Regions from separate parts of the Paraburkholderia sp. BL6665CI2N2 genome, predicted to be linked through region 1. Evidence: predicted binding sites of a transcription regulator. Region 1 holds the regulator's gene; each other region holds the start of a gene.

What was found. Region 1 encodes LexA, which represses DNA repair genes until DNA is damaged. Its sites were predicted from a motif close to ACTGTATNNNNATACAGT; they were not measured.
Region 2: dinB (DNA polymerase IV) is a predicted target of LexA. The motif match lies at 7,647-7,664, and genes of this name have one in related genera.
Region 3: B0G81_RS20550 (PA0069 family radical SAM protein) is a predicted target of LexA. The motif match lies at 2,766-2,783, and genes of this name have one in related genera.

The regions. Positions count from the first base shown of each region.
Region 1 is NZ_SORC01000001.1:7,511,249-7,521,818, forward strand. It holds gene nodI (nodulation factor ABC transporter ATP-binding protein NodI) at 1-451, opposite strand, end outside; gene B0G81_RS33700 (universal stress protein) at 748-1,212, shown strand; gene B0G81_RS33705 (DUF2939 domain-containing protein) at 1,377-2,039, opposite strand; gene B0G81_RS33710 (hypothetical protein) at 2,141-2,485, opposite strand; gene lexA (transcriptional repressor LexA) at 2,591-3,241, opposite strand; gene B0G81_RS33720 (sulfate ABC transporter substrate-binding protein) at 3,556-4,596, shown strand; gene cysT (sulfate ABC transporter permease subunit CysT) at 4,758-5,660, shown strand; gene cysW (sulfate ABC transporter permease subunit CysW) at 5,657-6,685, shown strand; gene B0G81_RS33735 (sulfate ABC transporter ATP-binding protein) at 6,685-7,743, shown strand; gene B0G81_RS33740 (CysB family HTH-type transcriptional regulator) at 7,838-8,764, shown strand; gene B0G81_RS33745 (asparaginase) at 8,989-10,032, shown strand; gene B0G81_RS33750 (DUF3597 domain-containing protein) at 10,168-10,569, opposite strand.
Region 2 is NZ_SORC01000001.1:3,195,315-3,205,884, forward strand. It holds gene B0G81_RS14200 (hypothetical protein) at 26-409, opposite strand; gene B0G81_RS14205 (Hsp20/alpha crystallin family protein) at 656-1,099, shown strand; gene B0G81_RS14210 (Hsp20/alpha crystallin family protein) at 1,128-1,535, shown strand; gene B0G81_RS14215 (Hsp20/alpha crystallin family protein) at 1,825-2,388, shown strand; gene B0G81_RS14220 (PAS domain S-box protein) at 2,618-5,026, opposite strand; gene B0G81_RS14225 (sensor histidine kinase) at 5,240-6,370, shown strand; gene B0G81_RS14230 (aminotransferase class V-fold PLP-dependent enzyme) at 6,333-7,508, opposite strand; gene dinB (DNA polymerase IV) at 7,782-8,927, shown strand; gene B0G81_RS14240 (heavy metal sensor histidine kinase) at 9,008-10,465, opposite strand; gene B0G81_RS14245 (heavy metal response regulator transcription factor) at 10,462-10,570, opposite strand, start outside.
Region 3 is NZ_SORC01000001.1:4,605,844-4,616,413, reverse strand. It holds gene B0G81_RS20565 (acyl-CoA dehydrogenase) at 1-655, shown strand, start outside; gene B0G81_RS20560 (D-amino acid dehydrogenase) at 780-2,066, opposite strand; gene B0G81_RS20555 (Lrp/AsnC ligand binding domain-containing protein) at 2,234-2,722, shown strand; gene B0G81_RS20550 (PA0069 family radical SAM protein) at 2,829-3,974, shown strand; gene B0G81_RS20545 (NINE protein) at 3,991-4,458, opposite strand; gene B0G81_RS20540 (PQQ-dependent sugar dehydrogenase) at 4,811-5,995, opposite strand; gene rpsP (30S ribosomal protein S16) at 6,168-6,422, shown strand; gene rimM (ribosome maturation factor RimM) at 6,543-7,271, shown strand; gene trmD (tRNA (guanosine(37)-N1)-methyltransferase TrmD) at 7,297-8,064, shown strand; gene rplS (50S ribosomal protein L19) at 8,210-8,599, shown strand; gene B0G81_RS20515 (CoA pyrophosphatase) at 8,692-9,414, shown strand; gene B0G81_RS20510 (CobD/CbiB family protein) at 9,528-10,466, shown strand.

The DNA of each region.
Region 1 (10,570 bases):
GCGCGCGCGCCAGCGTGAGGCGCCGCTTCATGCCGCCGGACAACTCGCTCACGCGCGCGTCCGCCTTGCTTTCGAGCCGCGCGAATTCGAGCAGCGAAGGCGCCATCGCACGGCATTGCGCGGCGCTCAAACCGAAGTAGCGGCCGAACACCAGCAGGTTCTCACGCACCGTGAAGTCGGGATCGAGATTGTCGAACTGCGGCACCACGCCGACGCGCGCCCGTGCCACGCGCGCGCGGCCGGGGATCGGCTCGCCGCACAGACGGATCGTGCCCGCGTCCGGCGCGGCGATGCCGAGCAGCATACGCAACGTGGTGGTCTTGCCCGCTCCGTTCGGGCCGAGCAGGCCGAAGCATTCGCCGGCGTTGACATGAAACGACAGTCCATCGACGACCGTTTTTTCGCCGTAGCTTTTTTTGACTTGATGAAATTCGATGGCGGCTTCGGGCATGGATCGAACGAGTCTCCAAGGAGGGCGTGAATGACGTGAATGACGTGAGTGGCCGGGGGAGGCGGCCTATTCTAGGGCATCGGCGCGACACTGTTGGTTCGCCCCGACAATCCGAAGCCGGTTTCTTGCACTGCGGCATCGACGCGCGGAGACCCTCCCAGCGGCTCGCGCACCTGTTTAGGGCGTGGTTAGAGGGTGGTCAGCGCACACTTAGCGTTTTCCATCCCTTGCAACCTGAATTGCGGCGCACCATGATTAATTGAGAATCGCGCGTCCCGCGCGAAGGGAGAAAAATCATGGCGAGCTACCAGAAAATCCTGCTGTGCTACGACGGCTCGCGCGAAGGCCGCAAAGCACTCCGTTGCGGCGCCGACTTGGCGTTGGATCTGAAAGCGGAAACGCATTTGCTGTCCGTCGTTGACATGCGCTCGAGTATTGCGCAAAGCGCGGGCCTGCTGACCGACGTGGCCTGCGGCAGTTTCGAAAAGACCGCACGCGACATCCTGCAGGAAGGCGTTGATTGGCTCACCGAGCGAGGCGTCACCGCACAAGGGCATTTTGCATTCGGCCATCCGATCGATGAGATCGCCACTCTCGCCAATGAACTGCATGTCGACCTGGTCGTGGTCGGCCACCGTTGCCGCACGGGTTTGTCGCGATGGTGGATGGGCGCGGGCAATACGCCGCTGCTCGACCGTGTCTCGTGCAGCATTCTGGTGGCGTGTTCTTCGGCGCAGGAGCAGCAGCAAGCGGCGGCTTGATGCGCATGTCGGCCATTGAGGGCGGTTGGCTGGGGGTCGGGTACTCCGGCCTCACTACCCGATGGCCTTGACGTCATAACGAAGTCGCTGCACGACTCGTCACGACTCGCCGAATAATTGGCGCGATCAAGGGATCCGCGCCATACAAAGCCGACGTGCCGCGATCACTCGTTCAGATTGACCGCGGCCAGCTTCCACGTGAATATCCCTTCGCGCCGAAAGATCGCCGAGTAACGCGCGTCGCCGGCGCCATGCTGGTACGTGACGACAAACTCGTTGAGCCCACGATAGCCCGCCGTGGTCTGCGGCGGTTGCGGGGGCGTGGTGTTGGCATTCCCGTTCGCCGCGTTGCCGGCAGGAGGCGCTGCCGGTGCCGGTGCGGTCGCGGCGGCGTCGGACGGATTGTTCGCGGCCGGCGGCGCGGGCGGCCGCTCACCCGGATCGCCGCGCGGCGGCATGCCGTTCAGCAAGGCCGCGACACCGTCCGGTGTGGCATAGGCATCCACGAGCGGGCCGATCAACGCGACGCCGATCATCGCGCCGATGGCGGCCAATGGATTGCCGTTGCTGTGCGCGCCAAGCCGGCGTGTCAGCAGGCCGGCGACCTGTTCCTTCAGGCTCTCACGCAACGCAGGGAAGTCGACGTACTGATTGACTGTTTGCGCGTCGCGCGCATCGGCCGCGCGTTTGAGATTGTTCAGCGCGATGTACGGCGACGCATAAGCAAACCCCAGTGCGGCGATCACCACGCTCACGATTAGCGTGACGATCAGCGGCTTTGTGGCGCCGCCTCTGCTGCCGCGTTGGGTATGTTTCGGAACTGCCATCGAGTGGGACTCTCCATCAGGTGTGATCTAACGTGGACCGCGGCCACGCGAAAACGATCCCACGCAATGCAATCTCTCGCCGCCCGCTCAAGACAGGGTCATCACGACTCGAACACCGCGCCATGGACGTTGGCTTCGTCGGCGATGCAGCGGTCGATCATGCGGCAAACCGCGTCCATCGTGCCGACCATGATGAGACGCGACGGCCCGTGATAGACCCGCACCGGTGCGCGACGCGCGGGTTCGGCCGTATTCAGGCCGGAATTCAACGACACGCGGGCAAACGCCGGCAACGACGAAGGCAAGCTCGACGCAGCCTCGGGCGAGTCGAACAGCGACGGTGTGCTGCGCGTGGCCGCCTCGATCAATGAGCAGGGCACCAGCTTGCGAAGGTGACGCAGACGACCGAACTGGCGAAAGGGCAGCAGGCGGGCAAGACGTTCCATGAGACTCTCCAGACGATGCAACGTTGATGCGGCGTTGATGCAGTGTCGATGCGACATTGACGCGGCTTTTTATTCTGTTGAACGCGCAAAAGGGTTAGAACTGGGTTAGAACTCGCCGGGGCGGATCAGCCCCACGGCGATACCCTCCAGCGCGAACTCCGCACTGCCGGTTTCAACGAAGATGTTTTCGTAATCGGGGTTCTCGGCGATCAGTTCGAGCCCGTTCGGCCGGCGCTTCAGGCGCTTGACCGTGACGTCGTCGCCGAGCCGGGCAATGATGATCTGGCCGTCTTTTGCTTCGCTGCGCTTTTGCACCGCGAGCAGGTCGCCGTCGAAGATGCCCGCGTCGCGCATGGACAGTCCGCGCACCTTCAGCAGGTAATCGGGCTTGCTCGAGAACAGCGCCGGGTCGCACGCGTAGTGCTGCGAGATATGTTCCTGCGCGAGGATCGGGCTGCCGGCGGCAACGCGCCCGATTAGCGGCAGCGACAGTTGCATGATGCTGGCGTGCGGCAGCGTGAACTGGTGCGGCGAGTCTTCCGGACCGGCCAGCAGGCGAATGCCGCGCGATGCGCCGGCCGCGAGTTCGATCACGCCCTTGCGGGCGAGTGCGCGCAGATGTTCTTCTGCCGAATTGGCCGAGCTGAAACCCAGCTCGGCGGCGATCTCCGCGCGGGTGGGCGGAAAGCCGGTGCGTTCGATAGCCCTGCGGATCAGATCGAAAACCTGCTGCTGTCGTGCGGTGAGTTTGGTCATGGCGCCACTGTATGTATGAACAGGTGACTGTATTTTTATACAGTATTCGGCGCAATTCAAGCTTTACTTTAAGTTCGGGGCGAAGGGCGGCGTTCCAGCGCCGTCAAACGATGCTTTAACAGCCGTTTTCGTTCAGCAACGCCTTATCCAGCTGTCGTTACCACTTTTGAGTATTAAAAAATGAAGAAACATTATTTTTAATGATGAAAGCCCTTCGATAGACTGGGCCTCCAGTTGACGTTCATGTGCACGTGACCGCGACACAAGAAAAGACACCACACGCTGTTTCAGCGGACAACGCGGAGAAAGTTGACATGAATCACCAAGGTACGGGGCTGGCAGGCAGGACGCAGAAACTGATCGCGGCGCTCGCATTGAGCGCGGCGGGCGCGCTCGGTGTGATGGCGCAGGCGCACGCCGCCGACACGACGCTGCTGAACGTCTCCTACGACCCGACGCGTGAGCTGTATCAGGACGTCAACCAGGCGTTCGGCAAGGAGTGGAAGGCGAAGACGGGCGAGACGATCACCTTCAAGCAGTCGCACGGCGGCTCGGGCGCCCAGGCGCGCTCGGTGCTCGACGGTCTGCAGGCCGACGTGGTGACGCTGGCGCTCGCCTATGACATCGACGCACTGGCGAACAAGGGTTTGCTGGACAAGGGCTGGCAGAAGCGGTTGCCGGATAACGCCTCGCCGTACACGTCGACGATCGTGTTTCTGGTGCGCAAGGGCAACCCGAAGCACATCAAGGACTGGGACGATCTGATCAAGCCGGGTGTGTCGATCGTGACGCCGAACCCGAAGACGTCGGGCGGCGCGCGCTGGAACTACCTCGCGGCTTGGGCGTACGCCGAGCATCAGCCGGGCGGCAATGATCAGAAGGCCAAGCAATTCGTCGGCAAGCTGTACAAGAATGCCGGCGTGCTGGATTCCGGCGCGCGCGGCGCGACCACCAGCTTCGTGCAACGCGGCATTGGCGACGTGCTGATCGCATGGGAAAACGAAGCGTTTCTGTCGCTGAAGGAATTCGGTCCGGAGAAGTTCGAGATCGTGGTGCCGTCGGTGAGCATTCTGGCCGAGCCGCCGGTCGCGGTGGTGGACAAGGTGGTCGACAAGCACGGCACGCGCAAGGTCGCCGAAGCTTACCTGAACTTCCTGTATAGCGAGCAAGGCCAGGAGATCGCGGCGAAGAACTTCTACCGTCCGCGTTCGAACAAGGTGCCGGCCGAGCTGACCGCCAAGTTTCCGAAGCTGAAGCTGTACACGGTGGACGATTCGTTCGGCGGCTGGACCAACGCGCAGAAGACGCACTTTGCCGACGGCGGCGTGTTCGATTCGATCTATCAGCCGCAGTAACAGGCCCGCTGCCGGCATCGGCAAAGGCATAGGCATAGGCACAGGCATAGGCAGCACGACGCGGCGACGCGTCACTCCCGAGCGCGCCCCATGGGGCGCGCTTTTGGCCGCCAGGGCCCGGCGGCCGGCAATACGAGCATCAACCTGAACGAGTAACGAGCATGACGACGTTGACCTTCCGAAAACCGAGCGCGTTGCCCGGTTTTGGCCTGACACTCGGCATCACGGTGGCTTATCTGAGCCTCGTGGTGCTGATTCCGCTTGCGGCGACCTTTCTCAAGACCGCCACGCTCGACTGGAGCCAGTTCGTGCGCGCGGTGAGCTCGCCGCGCGTGCTCGCGTCGTATCGGCTCACCTTCTTTTCCGCGCTCGGCGGCGCGCTGATCAATGCGGTGTTCGGCTTTCTGGTGGCGTGGGTGCTGGTGCGCTACACGTTTCCGTTCAAGCGCATTGTCGATGCCGTGGTCGATCTGCCGTTCGCGCTGCCCACCTCGGTCGCGGGTATTTCGCTCGCGGCCGTGTACGCGGGCAACGGCTGGATCGGGCAGTTCCTCGAGCCGCTCGGCCTGAAGATCGCGTTCACGCCGGCGGGCGTGCTGGTCGCGCTGACCTTCATCGGTTTGCCGTTCGTGGTGCGCACGGTGCAGCCGGTGCTCGAGGAGTTCGAGCGCGAGCAGGAAGAGGCGGCGGCGTGCCTGGGCGCATCGCGCTGGCTGACGTTTCGCCGCGTGGTGTTGCCGGCGGTGTTTCCTGCTCTGCTGACGGGCTTCGCGCTGGCATTCGCGCGCGCGCTCGGCGAATACGGCTCGGTGATTTTCATTGCCGGCAATGTGCCGATGAAGTCGGAAATCACGTCGCTGCTCATCATCACCAAGCTCGAGCAGTACGACTACGCGGGTGCGACTGCGATCGCGGTCGTGATGCTGGTCGTGTCGTTCCTGATGCTGCTCTTTATCAATACCTTGCAGTGGTATCTGCAGCGCCGCACGAGTCGTGGGGGCGCGGGCCCGGCGCCTGCTGCCGCGAGTGTCGCGGCGATCGGTGTCGGCGGAGGTGCGCAATGAGCCGCGATTCCGTGAAGAATGCAGGTACTTCCGCAGCCGTGGCCGTGGCGCCGCGCGCGCCGCTGAACGTCGCGCGCCGGCCCGATCCGGTCACCGAACCGCCTGTCGTGCGCTGGATTCTCACCGGCGTCGCGCTGCTGTTTCTCGCGCTGTTTCTCGTCGTACCGCTCGCCGCCGTGTTCTATCAGGCGTTGAACAAGGGGCTCGGCTTCTATCTGGAATCGCTCGCCGATCCGGACGCGCTCTCGGCGATCAAGCTCACCGTGATCACCGCCGCGATCGCGGTGCCGCTGAACCTCGTGTTCGGCCTCGTGGCTTCGTGGTGTATCGCCAAGTTCGAGTTCCGCGGCAAGGCGCTGCTGACCACGCTGATCGATCTGCCGTTCTCGGTGTCGCCGGTGATCTCGGGCTTGATCTATGTGTTGATGTTCGGCGCGCAGGGCTGGTTCGGCCCGTGGCTGCAGGACCACAACGCGCAGATCATTTTCGCGGTGCCGGGCATCGTGATGGCAACGATCTTCGTCACGTTCCCGTTCGTCGCGCGTGAACTGATTCCGTTGATGCAGGCGCAAGGCAACGACGAAGAAGAAGCCGCGCACGTGCTCGGCGCGTCGGGCTGGCAGATCTTCCGCCGCGTCACGCTGCCCAACGTCAAATGGGGCCTGCTGTACGGCGTGATTCTGTGTAACGCGCGGGCAATGGGCGAGTTCGGCGCGGTGTCGGTCGTGTCGGGCCATATTCGCGGCCAGACCGACACGATGCCCCTGCACGTCGAAATTCTCTACAACGAATACAACTTCTCGGCGGCGTTCGCCGTGGCGTCGGTGCTGGCTCTGCTCGCGCTCGTGACGCTCGGCCTGAAGCTGCTCGCCGAGCGCCATATGTCGGCGGAACTGTCGGCCGCGCGCGACGTGCCCGCATACGCGGGTCCCGTTACGCCTGCGGCCAATGCAACAAGCGCAACACACACAACGCAAACAACGCATGCACCGCAGCAACACCCGCTCAAGCAAGGAGAGCTGTAATGGGTATCACCGTTCGTAACCTGCAGAAGCGCTTCGGCGATTTCGTCGCGCTCGATAACGTCTCGCTCGACTTTCCGCCGGGCGAACTGGTTGCGCTGCTCGGGCCGTCGGGTTGTGGCAAGACGACCTTGCTGCGCGTGATCGCGGGACTCGAATACGCTGACGGCGGCCAGGTCGTGCTGCAGGGCCAGGACGTGGCGACGGTCGGCGCGCGCGAGCGGGAAGTGGGCTTCGTGTTCCAGCATTACGCGCTGTTCCGCCATATGACGGTGTTCGAGAACGTGGCCTTCGGCTTGCGCGTGAAGCCGCGCAAGGAGCGCCCCTCGGAAGCGGTGATCCGCGAGAAGGTGCATGAACTGCTCAAGCTCGTGCAGCTCGACTGGCTCGCGCAACGCTATCCGTCGGAGCTGTCGGGTGGCCAGCGGCAACGTATCGCGCTCGCGCGCGCGTTGGCCGTCGAACCGAAAGTGCTGCTGCTCGACGAACCGTTCGGCGCGCTGGATGCGAAGGTGCGCAAGGAACTGCGCAGCTGGCTGCGTCGTCTGCACGACGATCTGCATATTTCGACGATCTTCGTCACGCACGATCAGGAAGAAGCGCTCGAAGTGGCCGACCGTATCGTCGTGCTGAATCGCGGGCATGTGGAGCAGGTGGGCAGTCCGCAGGACGTGTACGACCATCCGCAAACCTCGTTCGTCTACGAGTTTCTCGGCGCGGCGAACCGTCTGCATGGCAACGTCGATGCAAGCGGTTTCGTGGTGGACGGCGCGGCGCTGCCGGTTTCCATCAAGGCCGATTTCAGCGGCCCCGCGTTCGCCTATGTGCGTCCGCACGATCTGCAGTTGTACCCGCAGGCGTCGGGACATCGCGAAGGCATCGTCGTCGACGTGCGGCGCGTGGTGACGCTGGGTGGCTCGGTGCGGGTCGAACTCGCGGGCCGCGAGGGCAACCTGCTTGAAGCCGAACTCGATCGCGAAGCGTGGCGCGATCTGCAGCTCTCGATCGGCGATGGCGTGACCGCGGTGCCGCGCGCCTTGCGTGTGTTTCCAGCGCAGTGAGCGCAGCGCAGTCAGGCGCGCAGCGACAGCAACACGACCCGGCGTTTCAAACGAACTCAAATAACTCAACTCTGGCCGAACCGGAGACATCAAGATGAATTTCCAGCAATTGCGCTTTGTGCGCGAAGCCGTGCGTCAGAACATGAATCTGACCGAGGTGGCGAACGTGCTGTACACGTCGCAGTCGGGCGTATCGAAACAGATCAAGGATCTGGAGGACGAACTCGGCGTCGACATTTTCATTCGACGCGGCAAGCGCCTCACGGGCCTCACTGAGCCGGGCAAGGCCGTACATCAACTGATCGAGCGGATGCTGCTCGACGCGGAGAATCTGCGCCGGGTCGCGCGCCAGTACGCCGATCAGGATAGCGGCCACCTCGTCGTGGCGACCACCCATACGCAGGCGCGCTACGCGTTGCCGAAGGTGATCCGTCAATTCACCGAGGTGTTCCCGAAAGTGCATCTGGCGCTGCGTCAGGGCAGCCCGCAACAGATCGCGCAGATGATCATCAACGGCGAAGCGGACATCGGCATCTCCACCGAAGCGCTCGACCGTTTCCCGGATATCGTCACGTTCCCGTGCTATTCGTGGCATCACGTCGTGGTCGTGCCGAAGGATCATCCGCTGGTGGGCCGTCCGAATCTGACGCTCGACGAAATCGCGGAATTCCCGATCGTCACATACGATCAGGACTTCACGGGCCGCTCGCATATCGACCAGGCGTTCGCGAAGGCGGGCGCGTTGCCCGACGTCGTGCTGACCGCAATCGACGCCGACGTGATCAAGACCTACGTCGAACTCGGCATGGGCATCGGCGTGGTCGCGGCGATGGCCTACGATCCGAAACGCGATACGGAACTGGTCGCGCTCGACACGCAGCATCTGTTCGAGGCGAGCACGACGCGGGTCGGTTTGCGCAAGGGCGCGTTCCTGCGCGCGTACGCGTACCGGTTGATCGAGATGTTCGCGCCGCAATTGAACGAAGCGGATATCGCCGCGCAGTTGCGCGAAGCGGTTTGATAGATGCGCCGGATCGTCGCGGTCCGGCGCAACGCCGAACGCTGCCGCACGAATTCAGCGCGGCGGCCGGTTAGTGTGAACTTCATGCGGGCTGCGGCTGGCCCTGGTGCAGACGCCACGCAAACGTGTGGCGCCAAAGCGCCGGCCTCATGCAACCCCGAATCGAACGGACATCCGTTTTTTCACGCATGGCGGCGCGCGGCGCATCGCTTACAATCGCCGCCATGAATACTTCGACTTCTTCTTCCGCTATACCTTCAAACGAAGGCGCCACGTCATTGCTGCCGCGCATCGTCGTGCTGGCGACCGGCGGCACGATTGCCGGCGCGGCCGCGAGCGCCACCAACACCTCGGGTTATCAGGCCGGCGTGATCGGCGTCGAGCAATTGCTGGCCGTGGTGCCGGCCTTGTCGACGGTGGCGCGCATGGAGAGCGAGCAGATTGCCAGCGTCGACAGCAAGGACATGGCGATGCCGCTTTGGACCACGCTCGCGCAACGCATCAACACGCTGCTCGCCGACGACGAGATCGACGGCGTGGTGGTCACGCACGGCACCGACACGCTCGAAGAAACCGCCTACCTGCTGCATCTCACCGTCAAGTCGGACAAGCCGGTCGTGCTGACGGCGGCCATGCGCCCGGCCTCGGCGCTGTCCGCCGATGGCCCGCTGAATCTGCTGAACGCCGTGACGGTCGCCGCACAGGCGAGTTCGCGCGGGCAGGGCGTGCTGGTGGCCTTCAACAACAAGATCCATAGCGCGCGTGACGTGGTCAAGACGAGCACCTATGCGGTCGACGCGTTTCACTCGCCCGAAATCGGCGCGCTCGGCTGGGTGCAGGACGGCCGCGTCGAGTTCCAGCGCGGCGTTGTGCGTCCGCATACGCTCGCAACCGAGTTCGTGATCGGCGCGACGTGGCCGCATGTGGAAATCGTCGTGAGCTACGCGGGCGTGTCGCGCATTGCCGTCGATGCGTTGGTTGCCGCGGGTGTGCGCGGCATCGTCGTGGCGGGCACGGGCAATGGCTCGATTCACGCCTCGGTGCAGCAGGCGCTCGCCGATGCCGCCTCGCAAGGCGTCGCGGTGGTGCGTGCGTCGCGCGTGGGATCGGGGCACGTGATGCGCAACGGCGCGGCCGCCGACGACGCACTCGGCTTCGTCAGCGCGGGTTCGCTGAATCCGTACAAGGCGCGCGTGCTGCTGATGCTGGCATTGGCCGCGGGCGCCACGGGGCCGGTGGCGTTGCAGAAGACTTTCGATACGTACTGACCGATGCAGCGCTGAGCAATTCAGCGCATGACGCCCAAATGACAACGCGGCGCCCAGGTCATCGACCGGAGCGCCGCGTTGTCGTTTCAGCTTGCGGTTTATCGCTAGCGCCGAAAAGGCGACGCCTGCACGCTGTTAGTTCGCCAGATCTGGCGGCAACTTCCCGCCGTTTGCTGCCAGCGCCACCATCACCTGTTTATGCAGCCAGATGTTCATGCTTGCCGAATCGTTCGTGTCGCCGGTGTACTTCAGCTCCCTGGCGAGTTCCTTGCGATGATCGAGGCTGCTGTCGACGCCGAGCGCCTTCAGCGTGTCGACGATCGACGTGCGCCAGTTCAACGTTTGACCGCTCTCGCTCACGAACTGGTCCATGACGACAGCGACGTCGACGTCGGCCAGCGGCGCGGGCGCCGGGGTGGCCGACGGTGCAGCAGCTTGCGCCGCGGCCGGATCCGGTGTCGGCTCGACAGCGGGCGCGGGCTGGTCCGGTTTCGCTTTGCCAAAGAGCTTATGTACGATGTCACCAAAGATGCTCATT
Region 2 (10,570 bases), 4.3 Mb from region 1:
TCCGTGCCTTCGTTCTGCCGGGCGATCACTGGATCGGCGGCACCACGCCAAGCTTTTCGGCCAGCATTCTCTCGTAGACACCGAAGTGCAGATCGACCTCCTCCTGCGTCACTACAGTCACCAGAATATTGATCTGCGCGGGTTGCAGACCCAGGACTGTCGCGATCGCCGCTTCCAGTTGCGGCGCGCAAAGGCGGTCGTCGGCAAACGTGGTGCCGACAGCGATTTCGTAAGCGGATTCCCGGTGGAATACCACTTCAACCAGGCGCGCGCGGGCGCTCATATTGTTGTCGATTGCCAGCCGGATGACTTCGACCGCGGTGCGCATCGTCTCGGTCGGAAAGCCCTTGGTTGAGCGCAGCCGGATCCGGTGCCGTCCCAGTGTCAGCCAGTCGTTTTCGAATTCCATGGTGTCCTCGCATGGTTCGTCAGGGGTGTCCTGGAGGTAGGGATGCGGCCGCCCAAATTCAAGGATAAAAAGTGGCGATACCCTCTTGAAATTTCCGCGCGGGATTTCTATCTTGAATTCCGCTGAGGCAGTCGCGCCAGTAGTCCGGCGCGCTGCGTGTTTCTATTTGTTTGCCCGCAGCACGGCAGACGGACTGGAGCGCGTAGACCGGTTCGTCTTCCTGCTGGCTTGAAGGAGGAAATGACCATGAGCGATCTCTACTTCGGGACCGATCTTTCCAGCGAGCTAGACCGTCTGCAACGGCAGATGGCGAGCCTGTTTGGCGGCTTCCCGTCCAGCATCCGTTCCGGGCGCTCCGGCGCGTTCCCGCAGGTCAACATCGGCTCGACCGACGACTCGATCGAGATCGTCGTATTCGCGCCGGGTGTCGATCCGGCGAACCTCGATGTGTCGATCGACAAGGGACTGCTGACCATCAGCGGCGAGCGCCGGACCCCACAGCCGGAAGCGGCCGGCGACGACACCCGTACCTATGCGCAGGAGCGGTTCGCCGGCGCATTCCGGCGCGTCATTGAACTGCCGCAGCACGCGGACCCCGACAAGGTCACGGCGCAGTACACCAATGGCTGCCTGACCGTGAGTATCGGCAAGCGGGAAACATCAAAGCCGCGGGCCATCACCGTTCAATGAAACCGGTCACGGAACTGAGGAGGACATCATGAACGACACCACAGAACTTGCCAGGAAAGACGAAAAGGCGATGGCGCGGCGCGAAGACGACCCGTCACAACGCCGGATCACGCTCACGCCGCCCGTGGACATCTTCGAGGATAGCCAGGGCGTCACTCTGTGGGCGGATTTGCCCGGCGTGACAAAGGACCGGCTCGATGTGAAGGTGCATGACGGCAACCTGTACATCGAGGCAGAGGCAGTCGTACCCACGCCGGCGGAACTGCGCCTGCACCACGCGGAAATCCGCCAGCCTCACTTCGCGCGGGCGTTCGCTCTTGGGGTTGACTTCGACCCGACGAAAATCGACGCCAACCTGAAGGACGGAGTGTTGACGCTGAGGATACCGCGCCGCGACGAAGCCCGGCCGCGGCGGATCGAAGTGCGCACGACCTGAACCCGGCAGACAGGCGACAACCGCAGGAGAGAATCCGGTGGCGGCCACCAGGCCGCCACCTTTCACTGTGAGGTCAGGACGCCGGAGTGAATGTACTGGCAGCGCGCCGGCAATGCCGCTACGTCGGCTGCTGCGAGACGACCCGCTCGCCGCGCGAACGAGGAGTGTCGACGGCCGCGCGCGGGCAACCGGAAACATCGACGCTCACGCCACTGTTCGCGCCGAATGACCGGCATCCGGCTCTCCTGCCAGACTGGCCTTAAGGAGAAAACTACCGGAGGAAACTACGATGAACACGGATCTGAAGAAGTGGAATCCTTTTAAATTCCTTCGACGCACAGGGCGCAAGTCCGATGCGGACAGCCCGGAAAGCCCGCCGGCCACCGACCCGTGGCGCGCCTCCTGGCCCGACCTGCCGGGATTGTTCACGCGCGAACCGTGGCGCGTCGTGGAGGAGTTTTTTCACGACCCTTTCGCGGGCCGCGGCGCGCTGGAACGATGGTTTGGGGACTTCAGTTCATCGCGCTTCCAGCCGCGCATCGACGTGGTCGACGAAGGAAAAGTGCTGCGCGTGACCGTCGAACTGCCCGGAATGCAGCGGGAGGATCTGACCGTCACCGTCGAAGATGGGGCGTTCGTGTTGCGCGGTGAGAAAAAGCAGGATGTGCGCAGCGAGGAAGACGGATGCTACCGGCTCGAGCGCGCCCATGGCAGCTTCGTGCGTACGATTCCGATGCCGGAGAACGCCGATCCCGATCATGCTCTGGCAAAGTTCGACAACGGTGTGCTCACGTTGACCGTGCCGAAATCGGAGCCGCTGCGGTCCGTGGGCCGCACGATTGATATCGGCTAGCCCGGGCGCCGGCGGGAAGCCGTCATCAAGGCTGATCGGAACTTCGTCTCATGGACGGACGCGAGCGCGACCGTGTGATCGCGCTGATCGCCGGAAAAAGAAGGGGGCCGCACGGTTCTTTACGTAGCGGCCTCACGCACAGTTCGATGGGCATCGACGGCAATTCGCGCTGCGCCACAAAACACCAGTTACCGCCTGGCGACCGGGCCGCGCCACGAAGCCTGTCCTTTTAGTTGTCCCGTGTCCGCGCCTGTCCATCGCCGGCGCGCCGCTTCGCCCGTGAGCCGTGGGCCGGCGGCAAGGCGGCGCGCAACTGGTCAAGCGTGAAAGGTTTGCGCAGCGCCGACCATTCGAAGTCGAACCTCTCGTGCTCCGGGACAACGTTTCCGGAAGCGAAAATAATCCGGAGTGCCGGGCGGGCGGAAGCCGCGCGTCGCGCGAGCTCGGTGCCCGACATGTCCGGCATGATGACATCCGTGAACAGGACGTCATAGTCGTCCGCTTCCAGCGCATTCAGCGCCGCCGCCGCGCTTTCTGCGCGCTGCGGACGCATCCCGATCAGCATCAGCAGTTCGCAGGTTGCGTCCAGCGATGCAACATCGTCTTCCACGACCAGGATGCGCAGGCCCTCGCCGTTTCCGCCCGGCCCGACATCCTCGCCTCTACGCGTATTGGCCACGCCCGCTCCGGTCGTTTCGCTATCGCTTTTACCGAGCACCTGTCGCACCTTGGAGGCGAGCTGCTGGCGGCTGTACGGTTTGCTCAGCAGTTCCACGCCGGGATCGAGCCGGCCACCATGCACGATCGCGTTCTGCGTATGACCCGACGTGAAAAGCACCTTCAATCCAGGCAGCATCTGGACCGCCCTTCTGGCCATTTCCGGACTGCGCAGCGCGCCGGGCATCACCACGTCGGTAAATAGCAGATCGATGTGCACGCCGCTCGCCACGACGCTCAGTGCCTGCTCTGCGTCGTTGGCTTTGAGTACCGCATAACCAAGACCGCTGAGAAGTTCAACGACGGTCGCCTGGACCTTCAGATCGTCCTCCACGACCAGGATCGTCTCGCTGCCGTGCTTGAGGACACCCCCGGTGTTACGCCTGGTCTCAACCGCCGTGCCGCTCGAGCGGGGCAGATAGATCCTGACGGTCGTTCCCTCACCGAGCTCGCTGTAGAGGCGGATATGGCCGCCACTCTGCTTGACGAAGCCGTAGGCCATGCTCAGGCCGAGGCCTGTGCCGCGGCCCTCCGGTTTCGTGCTGAAGAACGGGTCAAAAGCGCGCTCAATCACTTCCCGGCTCATGCCGGTCCCCGTGTCCGTGACAGCCAGCATCACATACTGCCCCGCTGAGACGTCGGTAAGCGCTGAGACGTACTCGTCGTCAAGCGTCGCGTTGGCGAGTTCAAGCGTGAGCTTGCCGCCGTCCGGCATCGCGTCGCGCGCATTGATGGCCAGATTCAGGATCACGTTTTCAAGCTGATGGGGATCGGCGATGGTATTCCACAGGCCGCCGGCCACGACGGACTCAATCTCGACCCGCTCGCCTAGTACCCGCCGCAAGAGGTCGTCCAGCGCCTGCAGCTGACGCGCGGGGTTGATGACGACGGGCTCAAGAGGCTGCTGGCGACCGAAGGCCAGCAATTGCGACGCGAGCTTCGCGCCGCGATCGACCGCGTCGAGCGCGTTGCCCAGCCGCTCGGCGCTCCAACCGTCGCGGCCGTGCCGGCTCTCGAGCAGTTCGAGATTGCCGCGCATGACCTGGAGAACGTTGTTGAAGTCGTGCGCCACGCCGCCCGTCAGTTTGCCCAGGGCTTCCATCTTCTGTGCCTGGAACAGGGCTTTCTGCGTTTGCTCGAGTTGCTCGCTGGCGCGCCGTCGCTCGGTGATGTCGCGTGTGATTTTTGCAAATCCGACCAGCTCACCGTTTTCATGAATGGCGTCTATCACGACATGCGCGAAGAAACGGCTTCCGTCGCTGCGCACGCGCCACCCCTCGGCCTCGAAACGTCCCTCCCGCCGCGCCGTGCCCAGGCCCCGGAAGGGAACGCCCGCCGCGACATCCTCCGGGGTGTAGAACCGGGAAAAATGCGAGCCGATGATCTCCTTCTCGGTGTACCCCTTGATCCTGCGCGCCCCCGCGTTCCAACTGGTGATGTGCCCGTCGGGCGAGAGCATGAAGATGGCATAGTCGGTAACGCCCTGGACCAGCAGACGGAAGCTGCGCTCGCTCTCGAGCACCGCGTCGTGAGCGGCCTTCTTGTCACTCACGTCGCGGACCACCTTGCCAAAACCGATCAGCTTGCCGCTGCTGTCGCGCAGCGGTGTCATGACGACGTTCGCCCAGAACGACGTGCCATCCTTGCGCACGCGCCAGCCCTCCGCGATGTAACGCCCGCCCTCGGTGGCGGCGCGCAACGCGGCCTCGGGCGCGCCCGCGGCACGCTCGGCCTCGGGGTAAAAAAGGGCAAACGACCGGCCAATAATCTCGTCGGGGCGATAGCCTTGAATGGATTCGCCGCCCGGGTTCCACGTGAGCACCGTGCCTTCCGGCGAAAGGGCGAAGATGGAGTAGTCCTGGGTGGATTCGGCCCAAAGCCGGAGCCACACAGAGCTAAAGGCATCGGATTGCGGGGTCATGGAAGTCATTTTTTGGATGAGGCGTGCGGTAGATCTGCCCGTCGGGTGCCCGGCAACAATAGATGCGGGCGCACTTTAGTCCAGATACGGTAGCAATTATCGAACCCGACGCAGCGGGAAGCCGATCACTGCACCAAACGGGCGACGGTTCGGATACGATGATCAGAATTCGGGCCACCGGCCCGCCACGAAGTTGCCGCTTTCGGAACAAACATGCGACTGGCTCAGTTCATTTCGAAAGAAATGGAAGCAATTCTCGCCGAGTGGGAATCTTTTGCTGCGACATTGCTGCCCGCCGCCCAAGGCATGACCTCGCGAGAACTACGAGACCATGCGCAGCAGATCCTGGAGGCGATTGCGAAAGACCTGTCTACGCCGCAGACCAGGCAGGCGCAACTCGCGAAGTCGCACGGCCGCGTGTCGCCGGTGATCGACGCGCCGCAAACAGCTGCCCAGACGCACGCGGTGCTTCGTGCCCGTGGCGGCTTCGATATCAATCAGTTGACCGCCGAATATCGCGCCCTGCGCGCCGCGGTGCTCAGGTTATGGCTTGATAGCGGCGGCCCGCCGACAGATGAACTCGACGACGTGATCCGGTTTAACGAAGCCATCGACCAGGCCCTAAGCGAGTCGGTGAGTTTTTTCACGAACCAGGTCGACCAGCGCCGTAACCTGCTGCTCGGTATGCTGGGTCACGATATGCGAAGCCCCTTGCAGACCATCCAGGTCACCGCGCACCACCTCGCGAGACTGAACGACGGCCAGGAAGTATCCACCGCAGCAGCCCGGTTGATCCGAAGCGGCGCCCGCATGCAGGCGCTTCTGGATGACATGCTGGACTTCAGCCGGACCAAGCTCGGACTGGGCATCCGCGTGACGCAGGCGCCGGTCGATCTTGGCACGCTGGTGGCCGACGAGCTGGACCAGTTGTGCGCCGCGCACGCGGGCCGGAAGGTCGAGCTTGAGATCGCCGGCGATACCCGAGCCACGTGCGACGGTCGGCGCATCCAGCAGATGCTGGGCAACCTTGTCGGAAATGCGTTCAAGTACGGAGAGCCGAGCGCCGCTGTGAAGGTGCTTGTGGCCGGGAACGGTGAGGACGTGTCGATTGAGGTGGTAAACCAGGGCCAGGCAATACCGCCGTCAGCACTCCACCGTATTTTCGAGCCTCTTGAGCGCGGTCCCGTTGCGGAAGGCGGCCCGGGCGCCCAGGATAGCCTGGGACTTGGGCTCTACATCGCCCAGGAAATCGCCCGGGCTCACCGCGGCGATATCAGCGCCCGCTCGGACGAGGCCGAGACGGTATTTACGGTGCGCCTGCCGCGTCATTCTGCGAGTCCGTAAAACGCGGGTGCAGGTTAATACGATCCAGCGCCTTCGCAAGCCTCTCCACCGCACCCTCAACGTCGTGCAGTTTGTCCAGGCCAAATAACCCAATGCGGAAGGTCTTAAAATCCTCTGGCTCGTCACATTGCAGCGGAACTCCAGCCGCGACCTGCAACCCCGCATCCGCGAACTTCTTGCCGGATCGAATCCCATCATCGTCCGTGTAACTGACAACCACGCCCGGAGCCTCGAAGCCTTCGGCCGCCACGCTTCTGAAACCGTTGTCCGCAAGGAGTGCGCGAACGCGCTTGCCGAGTTCAAGCTGCTCCGCTCTCACTTTATCGAAGCCGTATGTCTCGGTCTCCTTCATGACGTCCCGCAAGATCGCGAGACCGTCCGTGGGCATCGTTGCGTGGTATGCGAACCCGCCGTTCTCATAGGCTTCCATGATCTGCAGCCATTTGCGAAGATCGCAAGCGAAACTGCTGCTTGTCGTTCCGTCGATTCTTTCGCGCGCAAGCGGGCTCAGCATGACCAGCCCGCAGCACGGTGACGCGCTCCAGCCCTTTTGCGGCGCGCTGATCAGAACGTCGACGCGGCTCGCCTTCATGTCGACCCAGACCGTGCCGGAGGCAATGCAATCCAGTACGAACATGCCGCCAACGGCATGCACAGCGTCGGCCAACGCGCGCAAATAAGCGTCCGGCAGCATGATCCCGGAGGCGGTCTCGACATGCGGCGCAAACACCAGATCCGGCTTGTTTTCCCTGATCGCAGCGACCACGTCTTCGATCGGCGGCGGTGCGTAGGCCGCCTGTCTCCCTTGTTCGACCGGGCGCGCCTTCAGCACGATCGATTCAGACGGAATGCCGCCCATGTCGAAAATCTGCGTCCAGCGATAACTGAACCAGCCATTGCGGATAACCAGACACTTCCTGTTCGTTGCGAACTGCCGGGCAACGGCTTCCATGCCAAAAGTCCCGCTGCCCGGGACGACCACGGCCGACTTCGCGTTGTAGACCTTCTTCAGCGAATCGGAAATATCGCGCATGACTCCCTGGAAGAGTTGCGACATGTGATTGATGGATCGGTCGGTGTAGACGACTGAATATTCGAGGAGCCCCTCGGGGTCGACATCGGGAAGTAAGCCTGGCACGTTGGTCTCCGGTTTTGGACGAATATAAGGATCGAAAACAGATTCTAACGAAAGCGATCCATGGCTGAGGCGAAAAGCATTCCGCCACCCGGATCGAAGCGCCAGACAGTTCGCGAGGCCCTACGACCTGACAAAAACACTGTATGAATGTACAGTCTAGGTATTTGCGCCGCAGAACGCGACTTCTCGCTATATCGACGTTCATGACTGGGGTCCAGATAAGTGCCCTATTGGCCAAGCCAGACCGTGAACGCTATTTTTGAGTATCAAGGCATGCCAGATGACAGGCGCATAGCCCATATTGACATGGACGCATTCTTTGCGTCCTGTGAACTTTCGCAGTATCCGGAACTGCGAGGCCAAGCCATGGTGGTTGCCGGCCGTCGTTCGGACGCGCCCCGAACGAACCCGGATGGGACACGTGAGTTCGCGCGCTTACGCGACTATACGGGCAGAGGCGTCCTGACAACCGCAACCTACGAAGCACGAGCGTTCGGAGTTCATTCCGGGATGCCCACCATGCAGGCAGCCCGGCTGGCGCCGGATGCCATTCTCCTTCCAGTGAACTTTGATCTCTATCGAACGTACTCACGACTGTTCAAGGACGCAATCCGGTCCGTAAGTCCGACAGTCGAGGACGTGGGCATCGACGAGGTCTACGCCGATCTATCGCTTCTGAACGACGAATCGGAGCAAATTGCACGGAAGCTGAAATCCGCCGTCTTCGAGGCGACCAATCTCACATGTTCGGTCGGCATTGCGCCCAATAAGCTCCTGGCAAAACTATGTTCGGACATCCAGAAGCCAGACGGAATCACCATTCTGCGGCGTGAGGATCTGCAAGCCAGGATCTGGCCAATGGCTGCGGCAAAAATCAACGGTATCGGGCCAAAGGCTAACGCCAAGCTGACGTCTCTAGGGATAACGACCATCGGTGACATTGCCGCATGCAGCGAGCAATGGCTAATCGAACAGTTCGGACGGAGCTATGGGGCATGGCTTCGCAGAGTTTCCCATGGGCTCGATGACAGACCAGTGGTCACTTATAGCGAGCCTGTCTCGATGAGCCGCGAGACCACCTTCGAGCAGGACCTGCACGCCGTACGACACAGGCGGGAACTCGGTACCGCATTTACCCGTTTATGCGAACAGGTGGCGTCGGACTTGCAGCGTAAAGGCTATCTCGCGCGCAGGATCGGGATCAAGCTCCGCTTCAACGACTTTCAGACAGTAACGCGCGACGTCACGCTCCAGGAGCCGGTTGCGGACGCCAAGGCACTGCGCCACGCGGCCACCCAATGTCTGAAACGCGTCGAACTTGTTAAATCCATCAGGTTGCTGGGCGTGAAGGCAGGCGGCCTCCAGCGCGCGGGAGCGACAGAGAGCGACGCGCCGGCTCAGTTCACGCTGGATTTCTAGTCCGCGTATCGGCTTGCGGAGCGAATGTATCGCGACGAGCCGCGAGACGACCTTCGAACGCCGCTGCGGCATCTGCCGATTCAGGCTGACTTGCTCTTCACCAGTGGCGGATAACCGGTTCCGTCAGCAGCCGCACCCGGATTCGAGCGCGCCGCCGGCACGCCGGCTTCCGTCGGCGAAACCGCCGCGACCGAAAACACAAAGGTGTTGATGCCGTGCGCGCTTTGCGCGGACACGCTGCCGCGATGCATCTCCGCGATCGCTTTCACGATCGCGAGCCCGAGGCCGTGATTTTCGCGGCTATTCGTGCGCGAGACTTCCGCGCGGTAGAACCGGTCGAACAGATGTTCGAGCACATCCGGCGAGATCGGCTCACCGGGATTGGCCACCGCCACGCGCACCTGACTCTCGTCACTCACGATCGTCACGCTGATCTCGGCGTCCGGCTCGCAATGCTGGATAGCGTTCATCAACAGATTCGTGCAGGCGCGGCCGAACAGCGAGCGGTTCACGCGCGCCATGGCGTCGCCGCGCAATTGCGCATGCACCCGCGCTTCTTCGAGCGGTATCTCCAGAAACTCCAAGGTATGCGCGACTTCCGCGGCCAGCGACACGTCGACGAGACCTGTTGCGCGCTCGCCCTGATCGGCGCGTGCGAGAAACAGCATGTCGTTGATGATCGCCCGCATGCGCTCGTATTCTTCGAGATTCGATTGCAACGTGTGACGCAGATCGTCGACCGAGCGATTGCGTGTCAACGCGACTTCCGTCTGGCCAATCAGAATCGTCACCGGCGTGCGCAGTTCGTGAGCCACGTCCGCATTGAACGATTCAAGGCGGCCATACGCGCCGTCGAGCCGCTCCAATGCACCATTGAAGGAGTTGGCCAGGTCGTTCAGTTCGAGCGGCAGCGAGGCCGTATTCAGACGCTGCGAGCGGTTATTCGGACTCACGGCGGAAGCGTCGCGAGTGAGGCGCGTGAGCGGCGCGAGACCGAGCCGCGTGACCGAATAGCTGAGCAGCAACACGCCAAGACTGCCGAGCGCCGACAACGCGGCGAGCGCCGAGCCGAACACGCGCATGGTGCGCACATTGGGCGAATAGCTCGCGGCCACCTGCAATTGCACCGCCGGACGCGCGCCGTAAGCGGGAATCGTCACCGTGGAGGTCAGCATGTCCTGGCCGCCGCCCGCCGGCGTCACGCGCGCATAGCCGCCGGCCCAGCTCGTGACCACCGAGCCGCCGACCGGCGTGCCGTAATGGAAATACGGATCGGTGCTCGACACCGCGTATACCGTGCTGCCGTCGTGCGGCGTCATGTCGGTAAGCTTTTCGCGCGCCATGCGCCACTTCTCCGGCGTCACGGCGTGATACACGATGATGCGCGCGATCTGCGTGCGGTCGTCGAGCGACTCGCGCAGATGGTGTTCGAGCTGCGTGCGCAGCACCAGAAAGAGGCCCGTGCCGACCAGCGTGAACACGAACAGCGCGACCAGCGCGAACATCAACGCGAGGCGCCGGGCAATCGACCTGTTCATGGCTGCTCCGCCTCTTCACGCACTTCGAGCACGTACCCCATGCCGCGCACGGTATGCAGCAGTTTGGAGGGGAACGGGCCGTCGAGCTTGGCGCGCAATCGCTTG
Region 3 (10,570 bases), 2.9 Mb from region 1:
AAAGCGCGCGGAGCATCAGGCGATCTATGAATACCTCGTGCCGATCGTGAAGGGCTGGAGCACGGAGTTGTCGATCGACGTCACGAGCCTCGGCGTGCAGGTACACGGCGGCATGGGCTTTATCGAAGAAACCGGCGCCGCGCAGTACTACCGCGATGCGCGCATTCTGCCCATCTACGAAGGCACGACCGCGATTCAGGCCAACGACCTGATCGGCCGCAAGACCGTGCGCGACGGCGGCAAGGTGGCGAAGTCGCTGCTCGCCGAAGTGGCTGCGACGATCGAGGCACTCGGCGCGCAGCAAGGCCCGGCGTTCGACTCGATGAAGAAGTACCTCGCGCAGGGCCATCAATCGCTGGGCGCCGCGGTGGATTTCGTTGTCGCCAATACAAAGGGCGATCCGAACGCGGTGTTCGCCGGCAGCGTGCCGTATCTGAAACTCGCGGGCGTCGTGCTGGGCGGCTGGCAGATGGCGCGTGCGTTGCTGGTGGCGGCTCAAAAGCGCGACGAAGACCCTTCGTTCTACGGCGCCAAGATCGCGACCGCGCAGTTTTACGCCGAGCATGTGCTGCCGCTGGCGTCGGCGTTCGAGGCGTCGATTGTCAACGCGAAGGGTGGAGAGAGTGTGCTGGCTTTGTCGGAAGATCAGTTCTGACGCGGCTTTTCACTACGCTTGAAAAAACAAACGGCGCCTTGACAGGCGCCGGTTGTTTTTGTGGCGCTGGTCTGTGAGATCACGAATCAGCGCTACCGTTCTGGTGAAGCGTCGCTGCTAAAACTTAGGCATAAGCCGGGCGATGCGCGGCACCCACCTCGCCGAGATAGCGATGCACCGACAGATCGTCCGCCTTGATGGCCGGTTGCTTGCCCGACATCACGTCGGCGAGCAGTTGGCCCGACCCGCACGACATCGTCCAGCCCAGCGTGCCGTGGCCCGTGTTGAGGAACAGGTTCGGCACGGGAGTGCGGCCGACGATCGGCGTGCCGTCCGGCGTCATCGGGCGCAGACCGGTCCAGAAGGTCGCCTTCGACGTATCGCCGCCGCCCGGGAACAGATCGTTCACGCACAGTTCCAGCGTTTCGCGGCGCGCCTGGCGCAACGATTTGTCGAAGCCGACGATCTCGGCCATGCCGCCCACACGAATCCGGTCGTCGAAACGCGTGATCGCGATCTTGTAGGTTTCGTCCAGCACAGTGGACACCGGCGCCGACGCTTCGTTGACGATCGGCGCGGTAATCGAATAACCCTTGAGCGGATAAACCGGAATCTTCACGAGACCGGACAGGAAGCCGGTCGAATACGAACCCAGCGCGACGACGAACGAATCCGCGCGCACCAGTTCTTCTCCGCACTTCACGCCGGCGATGCGGTCGCCGGCCATTGCGAGTGCGTCGATCGGCGTGTTGTAGCGGAATTTGACGCCCAGTTCCTCAGCCAGCGCGGCGAGGCGCGTGGTGAACATCTGGCAGTCGCCGGTTTCGTCGCCTGGCAGGCGCAGACCGCCGGTCAGCTTGTGCGACACCGCGGCGAGCGCCGGCTCGGCCCGCGCGAGTTCGGCCGGCGACAGCAGTTCATACGGCACATTGGCTTCCTGCAGCACGGCGATGTCTTTCGCGGCGCCTTCGAATTGCTGCTGGGTGCGGAACACCTGGAGCGTGCCGCCGGTGCGGCCTTCATATTGAATACCGGTTTCGGCGCGCAGCGCTTGCAGGCAGTCGCGGCTGTATTCGGCGAGGCGAACCATGCGGCCCTTGTTCACCGCATAGCGCGACGACGTGCAGTTCTGCAGCATCTGCCACATCCATTGCAACTGGAATTGCGTGCCGTCGAGGCGGATTGCCAGCGGCGCGTGTTTCTGGAACATCCACTTGACGGCCTTCAGCGGCACGCCAGGCGCGGCCCACGGCGACGCATAGCCGGGCGAGATCTGGCCCGCATTGGCGAAACTGGTTTCGAGCGCCGGGCCGGCCTCGCGATCGATCACGGTCACTTCGTGCCCCGCGCGCGCCAGGTAATACGCGCTGGTCACGCCGACGACGCCACTGCCCAAAATGACGACTCGCATAGATGCTCCAGGTATTCAAATGAGGTCTGAGGACGGTGCGCTCGTCGATTCGGTGGAATTCGTTCGATTAACAAGGTGTATCGCGGATCGCCCAGTCTTAACCGCTATACTATTAACAGTCAGGCAGGTTTTGTTATTGTATTTTCAAGATTTTCAGCAAAAACACCATGCGTACACAGCGCCAACCGGTCCGGGCCCTCGACAAGCTTGATCGCAAGATCCTGCGGCTGCTGCAGCAGGACGGCCGCATCGCCATGAAGGATCTGGCCGAACAGGTCGGACTGTCAGTCACGCCATGTATCGAGCGCGTCAAGCGCATGGAGCGCGACGGCGTGATCACCGGCTATCACGCGCGCGTGAATCCCGCGGAGCTGGGCGCGGCGCTGCTGGTATTTGTCGAGATCACGCTGGATCACAAGAGCGGCAACATGTTCGACCAGTTCCGCCGCGAGGTGCAGAAGATTCCCGAGGTGCTGGAATGCCATCTGGTGTCGGGCGATTTCGACTATCTGATCAAGGCGCGCATCGGTGAAATGGCCGATTACCGGAAGCTGCTAGGCGACATCCTGCTGCAACTGCCTGGCGCGGTGCAGTCGAAGAGCTACGTGGTGATGGAGGAGATCAAGGAAACGTTGACGATTCCGGTAGGGGATTGATCCACGCGACGGCACTCGGCGGGGCTCGACAAACGGCGTAAACACTGTATATTTGTACAGGTGTTTTGCGCCGTTTTTCCGTTTTGCGTCTTTACGTGTTCCAGCCGTGACCGACTCCGACTCCCACTCCGTCAACGAATTTCCGATCGCGCCGCCCGCGCCTCGCAAAGGCCGTGGCGCGGTGACGAACCTGCAAGGCCGCTACGAAGTCGACCAGCGCGAAGCGGTGGACGACGGCTGGCTGTCGGCGCCGGAGGACGATGACGGGCCCAAGGTCTTGCGCACGCAGGTCTTCGAAGAACGGGCCAAGACCATTCTTACGCGCAATGCGTCGCCGGATATTCCGTTCAGCGTGTCGCTGAACCCGTATCGTGGTTGCGAGCATGGCTGCATTTATTGTTTTGCGCGGCCCACGCACGCTTATCTGGGACTGTCGCCGGGCCTCGACTTCGAAAGCCGGATCTACGCCAAGATAAATGCGCCGGAGTTGCTCGAGCGGGAATTGTCGAAGAAGTCCTATGTGCCGGAGCCGATCGCGCTGGGCGTCAATACTGACGCCTGGCAACCCGTCGAGCGTGACTTGCGGCTCACGCGCAGGGTGATCGAAGTGCTCAGCGAACGTCAGCATCCGTTTGCGGCGATCACCAAGTCGTCGCTGATCGAACGCGATCTCGATCTGTTGGCGCCCATGGCGGCGCGCGGGCAATTCATGGCGGCCATCACCATCACCACGCTGGACGCCGAGATCGCTCGCACGCTCGAGCCGCGCGCGGCCACGCCGTCGCGGCGCTTGCGCGCTATTCGCACGTTGAGCGAGGCGGGCATTCCGGTCGGCGTCAGCATCGCGCCGGTGATTCCGTTCGTCACCGAACCGGACATGGAGCGCGTGCTGGAGGCCTGCGCGGAAGCCGGCGCGAGCAACGCGAGCTACATCGTGCTGCGTCTGCCGTGGGAAGTCGCGCCGCTTTTCAAGGATTGGCTCGCGGCGCACTTTCCAGATCGTGCAGATCGGGTGATGAGTCGCGTGCGGGACATGCGCGGTGGGAAGGACTACGACTCTTCGTTCTCCACGCGCATGAAAGGTGAGGGCTTGTGGGCGGATCTGCTCAAGCAGCGCTTCCACAAGGCGGTGCGCCGTTTGGGGTTGAACCGCCGGGACCGCGGCATTCTGGATATGTCGCACTTTCGCCCGGTCAACGTGCCGCGTGCCGATAAACCGGCACACGACGATCCTCAACTGAATCTTTTCTAGCGCGCCGCGCGGCGGATCATTGCGAGAGCGCTTTGGCCGCCTGCACCTGGCTTTCGAAGTACGTCTGGAACGAAATGGCCAGACCCGTCATCAGCAGGAAGGCGCCGATCAGCAGCGAAAAGATCACGATGAAAATGACCGTCCAGCCGGAGTGGCTTTTGCGCTGGGTCTGGCCGTTGAATTGCGTGTCCCACTTTTCGTCCGGACGCAGCCCGTAGACGATCGCGGCGAGAAACGCGGCGAGCAGCGAGATCGCGCCGGGAAAGGCCAGCATCCAGCCGAGCATCGAAGCGCGTTCGCTCGCCACGAGGAGCATGGCTCCCGGAATGCCGATCAGCGTGCCGAGCACATGTGCCCATCCGTAGATGTCGCGCATGCCGTACAGATAGAACCGGTGAGCGCCGAGGCTGCCGAAGAAGAACGCCAGTGCGGCGGTAATCGTCTTGGATCTGAAACGCGGGGAAGTCGAGACAAGGGTGGACATGTAGGCCAGAGCAGAGTGACAGGCGGTCGAAAGGAGCGGCGCGCAGCGCGCGCGGACCGACGCGCATTCTACGCCCGCCATGGGCCGCCGGTCACGTGACGGGTAGTCGCGGCAGGGTCGAAGGCGCTCTCTGCCGCAGGGTGAAGGGTAGGGCAGCCATGGGCGGGGCCGCGTTGACCACGAGTCCTAGGGGCGTGATTATGGCGGCGGTGCGGCGGCTGATCAGGCTGGCTTGGCAAGTGGCGTGACGAGCGCCGAACCCGGCCGGATAGGTGGCGTGGGTGCCGACGCTCGTTTCTGTCCAGACTTTTCGAGCGCACGGCGTCTGACGCTGCTTGCCACGCGAAGCGGGCTACGGCGCCGAGTAGGTGACGCGATAAACTGCGCCGGCGTAGTCGTCGCTGATGAGTAGCGAACCGTCGGGCAGTGGCAGCACGTCGGCGGGACGTCCCCACTCGGTTTCGCCGGATTGCAGCCAGCCTTCGGCAAACACCTCCTGGCGGGCATTGCTGCCATCCGGATTCGTAACCACGTGCACAACGCGATAGCCGACCTTCTTGCTGCGATTCCACGAACCGTGCTCGGCGATAAAAATACTGTTCCGGTAGGCGGCTGGAAACATCGGGCCGTCGTAAAAGCGCATGCCTAGCGCCGCGACATGCGCACCCAGTTTGACCGCGGGCGGCGTAAACTCGCTGCACGGATGGTCCTTGCCGAACTCGGGATCGGGCGTGTCGCCGCCATGGCAGTACGGAAAACCGAAATCCATCCCGGCGCGCGGCGCGCGGTTGAGCTTGTCGTCCGGCACGTCGTCGCCAAGCAGGTCGCGGCCGTTGTCGGTGAACCACAGTTCATGCGTCGCGGGATGCCACGCGAAGCCGACTGAATTGCGGATGCCACGCGCCACGATCTCGTAGTGACTGCCGTCCGGGTCCATGCGGCCGATTAGCCCGAAACGGTTGCGATCTTTCAGGCAGACGTTGCAGGGCGCGCCTTGCGGCACGTAGAGCTTGCCGTCCGGGCCGAACGCGATGAATTTCCAGCCGTGGTGCGTCTCCGTGGGCAAGGTGTCGATTACGACGGCGGGTTTGGGCGGACCGTTCAGGTGAGTATCGATCGCATCGAAGCGTACAATTTTCGACACCGCGGATACATAGAGCGCGCCATCGTGCCACGCTACACCCGCCGGCGTTTCCAGGCCGGAAGCGATCACGTGGCGGGCCGTCACACGTGCGTTCTGCAATTCGAGCGCGTAAACGTGTCCGTCGAGGCTGCCTATATAGAGAATGCCCTTCGGCGAGAGCGCCATGGCTCGCGCGCTCGGCACGGCATCCGACAAGACCTCGATATGGAAGCCCGGCGGCAGTTTGATCCGGTCCACGGGTAGCGCGGCGAGGCATGGCAGGGCAGTTGCGGCGAGCAACACGGCCGTGCCCGTGCGAAGCGCCCGGCTTCGCAAATCGCGCGCCGAGGCGATGAATCGCGTGGCGGCGGTACGGAAAGCGCGCAAAAACACAATGGGCGGCAGGAGTTTCACGGGCGCTCCGTCAGGTAATTCGGGCGTTTCGGCGTGGTTTGGGGCTCCCGCCTGTACGGCCGGCGCAACCCCGTCGTTCAGTTTATCCGGGTAAGTGTTTGTTATGGCGTCGGTTTCCCGCTATAATCGCGTGTTTCAGTCGTTCCGAACCCCGGTTTTCAAGGATTCTAGTATGGTCATCATCCGCTTGGCTCGTGGCGGCTCCAAGAAGCGCCCGTTCTACAACATCGTCGCAACCGATTCGCGTAACCGTCGTGACGGCCGCTTCATCGAGCGCGTTGGCTTCTACAACCCGGTCGCTACGAAGGGTGAATCCCTCCGTATCGCTCAGGACCGCCTGACGTACTGGCAAGGCGTTGGCGCACAACTGTCGCCGACCGTCGAGCGCCTCGTGAAGGAAGCTGCAAAGGCGCAGCCGGCTGCTTAATGGCGGCTAGCATGCGTATCGTCGTCGGTTCGCGCGATTCGCGTGAGCAGTGCGATGCGCAAGGTGTTTTGCTGAAGCAGGCGTCGAAGCTGGCAGCGAGGTTCTCTTCAAGGTGTTTTTATGTCTGAACGTGATTCCGGCAGTTCAGGTCGCGTAAAGGCAGCAGCCCCGCGCGCGAAGACGTCTGGTCAGGCGCCGTTCGGTGCATTCGTCCGCAAGCCGGTCGAAAAAGCCGAAGGCAAGGCGAAAGCCCAAGTTGCAAACGCCGGGTCCGGTGCGGCAGAAATGCGCATGGAAACGGTGGGAAGCTGGCCTGCCGACGCGGTCGAGGTCGGCGCAATCGTCGACGCTTACGGCCTCAAAGGCTGGGTCAAGGTGGCCGCGCACGCGGATGCCGGCCACGGCGGCGATGCGTTGCTGAGCGCGAAGCGCTGGTGGCTGATTAAAGGCCAGGAGCGCAAATCGGCGCCGTCGTTGCAGGCGAAAACGCATAGCGACAGTGTGGTTGCCCATCTGGGCGGCGTCACTGACCGCGATGTGGCGCTGGCACTGCGCGGCTCCCGCGTCTATATCAGCCGCAGCGAATTTCCGGCTCTCGAAGCCGACGAGTTCTACTGGGTCGACCTGCTCGGCCTGGATGTGGTGAACGTTGCCGGGGTCAATCTCGGCAAGGTTGCAGACATGATAGACAACGGTGCGCACTCGGTGTTGCGCATCGAATACCCGGATACCGACAAAAGCGGCAAGCCGGTCACCGGCGAGCGTTTGATCCCGTTCGTCGGCGTCTTTGTCAAAACGGTGGACCAGGCGGCGAAGCAGATCACTGTCGACTGGGAAGCTGATTACTAAATAATTTCGCTGAATGGAGAGAGCGATGCAGTTCGATGTCGTCACGCTCTTTCCTGACATGTTTCGCGCGCTGACCGACTGGGGTATCACCAGCCGTGCCGCGAAGCAGGAGCGCTACGGGTTGCGTACGTGGAATCCGCGCGATTTCACAACCGACAACTACCGCACGATCGACGATCGCCCGTACGGCGGCGGCCCCGGCATGGTGATGCTGGCGAAACCGCTGGAAGATGCGATCGGCGCCGCGAAAGCAGCGCAAGCGGAGCAGGGCATCGGCGCGTCGCGCGTTGTGATGATGTCGCCGCAAGGCGCCACGTTGAATCACGACCGCGTCATGCAGTTCGCGGCCGAGCCAGGTTTGATCCTGTTGTGTGGGCGCTATGAAGCGATCGATCAGCGTTTGCTCGACCGTGTGGTCGACGAAGAAGTCAGCCTGGGCGACTTCGTGCTGTCGGGCGGCGAATTGCCGGCCATGGCCTTGATGGACGCCGTGGTGCGTCAGTTGCCCGGCGTGCTTAACGACTCGCAGTCGGCGGTGCAGGATAGTTTTGTCGACGTGCTGCTGGATTGCCCGCATTACACGCGCCCCGAGGAATACAACGGCGTGCGTGTGCCGGATGTGCTGCTCGGCGGCCATCATGCGGAGATCGAGGCGTGGCGCCGGCGTGAAGCCTTGCGCAATACGTTGAACAAGCGGCCCGATCTGATCGTGAAGGCCAGAAAGAACAAGATGTTGAGCCGTGCCGACGAGGCATGGCTTGCGAGTCTCGCGAAGGAAGAGTCGAAGGCGTAAAGCCTTGGGTCTTGCAAGCGGACATTAGGCGGCGCCGCGCATGCGTGCACGGTGCCAGATGTGAACCCATCCTCTATCGGGGCCGTAGCCAAGTGTTTTCACGAGGCAGGTACGAACGTCGACAAGATGGACTTAGGAGTCAGTGATGAATCTGATCGCAATTCTCGAGCAGGAAGAAATCGGCCGCGCTCTCGGCGAGAAAACCATCCCCGAATTCGCCCCCGGCGATACGGTGATCGTCAGCGTGAACGTGGTTGAAGGTACGCGTAAGCGTGTTCAGGCTTACGAAGGCGTCGTGATCGCCAAGCGTAACCGTGGTCTGAATTCGTCGTTCATCGTCCGCAAGATTTCGTCGGGCGAAGGCGTCGAGCGTACGTTCCAGACGTACTCGCCGCTGCTGGCAAGCATCGTCGTGAAGCGTCGTGGCGATGTGCGTCGTGCGAAGCTGTACTACCTGCGCGACCGTTCGGGCAAGTCGGCCCGGATCAAGGAAAAGCTGGTTGCGAAGAAAGATCGCAACGCTGCCGAAGCGTAAATGCTGTAAGAAAAAGCACCCCTCGCGGGTGCTTTTTTGTTTGCCAGGTCAAAATAGCGGCATGTCCCTATCCGCTCATTTCGAGAGACCCGTTGACCCGCCCCGTCTTTGAGCCTGAAACCCTGCCTGTCGAAGCGACAGGCGCCGATCTGCCGCCGGTGGCGGCCGACCGTCTCACACCTGATGGCCTGCGCGCACGCTTCGAGCAACGCCTTCACTGGACCCCCGAGATGGTCGTCGATGCGCCCTGGCGCGATACCCACGCCGATCCGCGAGTCGCGGCGGTGCTGGTGCCGCTGGTGGTCCGCGAACACGGCCTGACCGTCCTGCTGACTCAGCGCGCCGACCATCTGAACGATCACGCAGGTCAGGTGAGCTTTCCCGGCGGCCGTCACGAACCCTTCGACGCCGACGCCACCGCAACCGCGCTGCGGGAAGCGGAAGAGGAGGTGGGCCTCGATCCCTCGCGTGTGGAAATTCTCGGCGCATTGCCCGACTATCTGACCGGCACCGGTTTTCGCGTGACGCCGGTGATCGGCCTCGTGCATCCGCCGTTCACGGTGAAGGCGGACGCGCTCGAGGTCGCCGAAGTTTTCGAAGTGCCGCTCGCGTTTCTGATGAACCCTGCGCACCACGAAGTGCGCGTGTTCCGCTATGAAGGCGGCGAGCGCCGCTTTTTCGCGATGCCGTATCCGCGCGCCGCATCGGCTGAAGCTGAAGGTGACGAGAGCAGCAGCGAAGTCGGTAGCCACCATTTCATTTGGGGCGCGACGGCCGCCATGCTGCGCAACTTCTATCGCTTCCTCGCGGCATGAGCCGCATGACTTGTGCACTTGTCGGGTGTTTGTCGAGGTCCTTGCTCAGTGGCATCCGACCCTGTGCTATCGTTATAAAACAATCGTAAAACTCGAAAAGCACGGCGCATCGCATGACTTTTTTCTCCGTATTACTGGCTCTGATCATTGAACAGATACGCGCGTTGTCACCGAATAACCCGGTGTCCGCGTTGCTTCAATACCATGCGGAGTCGGCAGCGCACGGATTTGATGCCGGCAAGCCGAAGCATGGCCTGCTCGCCTGGCTCGTGGTGGTGGTGCCGTGGACGCTGGTCGTCGCGCTCGTCTACTACGTGCTGTATCACATTCACTTTGCGCTGGCGTTCCTGTGGAACGTGGCGGTGCTGTACTTCACGCTGGGCTTCCGCCAGTTCAGCCACTATTTCACCGACATCCACCTCGCGTTGAATAACGACGACGTGCCGCGCGCTCGCGAAGTCCTCAGCGAATGGACCGGGCTCGATACCGTCGACATGCCGGTCAGCGAGATCGTGCGTCACACGCTGATTCACGCGGTGGTCGCTTCGCACCGGCACGTGTTCGGGGTGTTCTTCTGGTTTCTGATTCCGGTCGGCCCGGCGGGCGCGGTGCTGTACCGGATTGCCGAGTATCTGGCGCGCACGTGGGCGCGGCCGGTCGACGATCGCACCGTCGCGTTTTCGAGCTTTGCGCAGCGTGCTTTCTTCGTGATTGACTGGGTGCCGGCGCGGCTGACGTCGATGGGTTTTGCGATCGTCGGTAATTTCGAAGACGCGATTTATGCATGGCGCAACCATGCGCGCCAATGGCCGGACGCGAACGACGGCGTGTTGCTGGCGGCAGGTAGTGGTGCGCTGGGCGCCCGTCTGAGCGGGCCGCTGGCTGAGCCGTCAAGCCTCGACGCGCTCGCCACTGGCGACGGCGGCCCGATGCAAGTCGGCGACGACTGCACGCCACGCACGCTGCAATCCGCCGTCGGTCTGGTGTGGCGCGCGGTGGTGCTGTGGATGATTTTGTTGCTGATGCTGACGATTGCGGTGTGGCTGGCGTAACGTCGCCAAGCCGACGCTACTAACTGTAAAGAAAGCGCAATCCGCAGTCAGTCTGTCGCCCAACCCTACGTTTCTTCGAAGCGTAGGGTTTCGCTTTTCAGGCA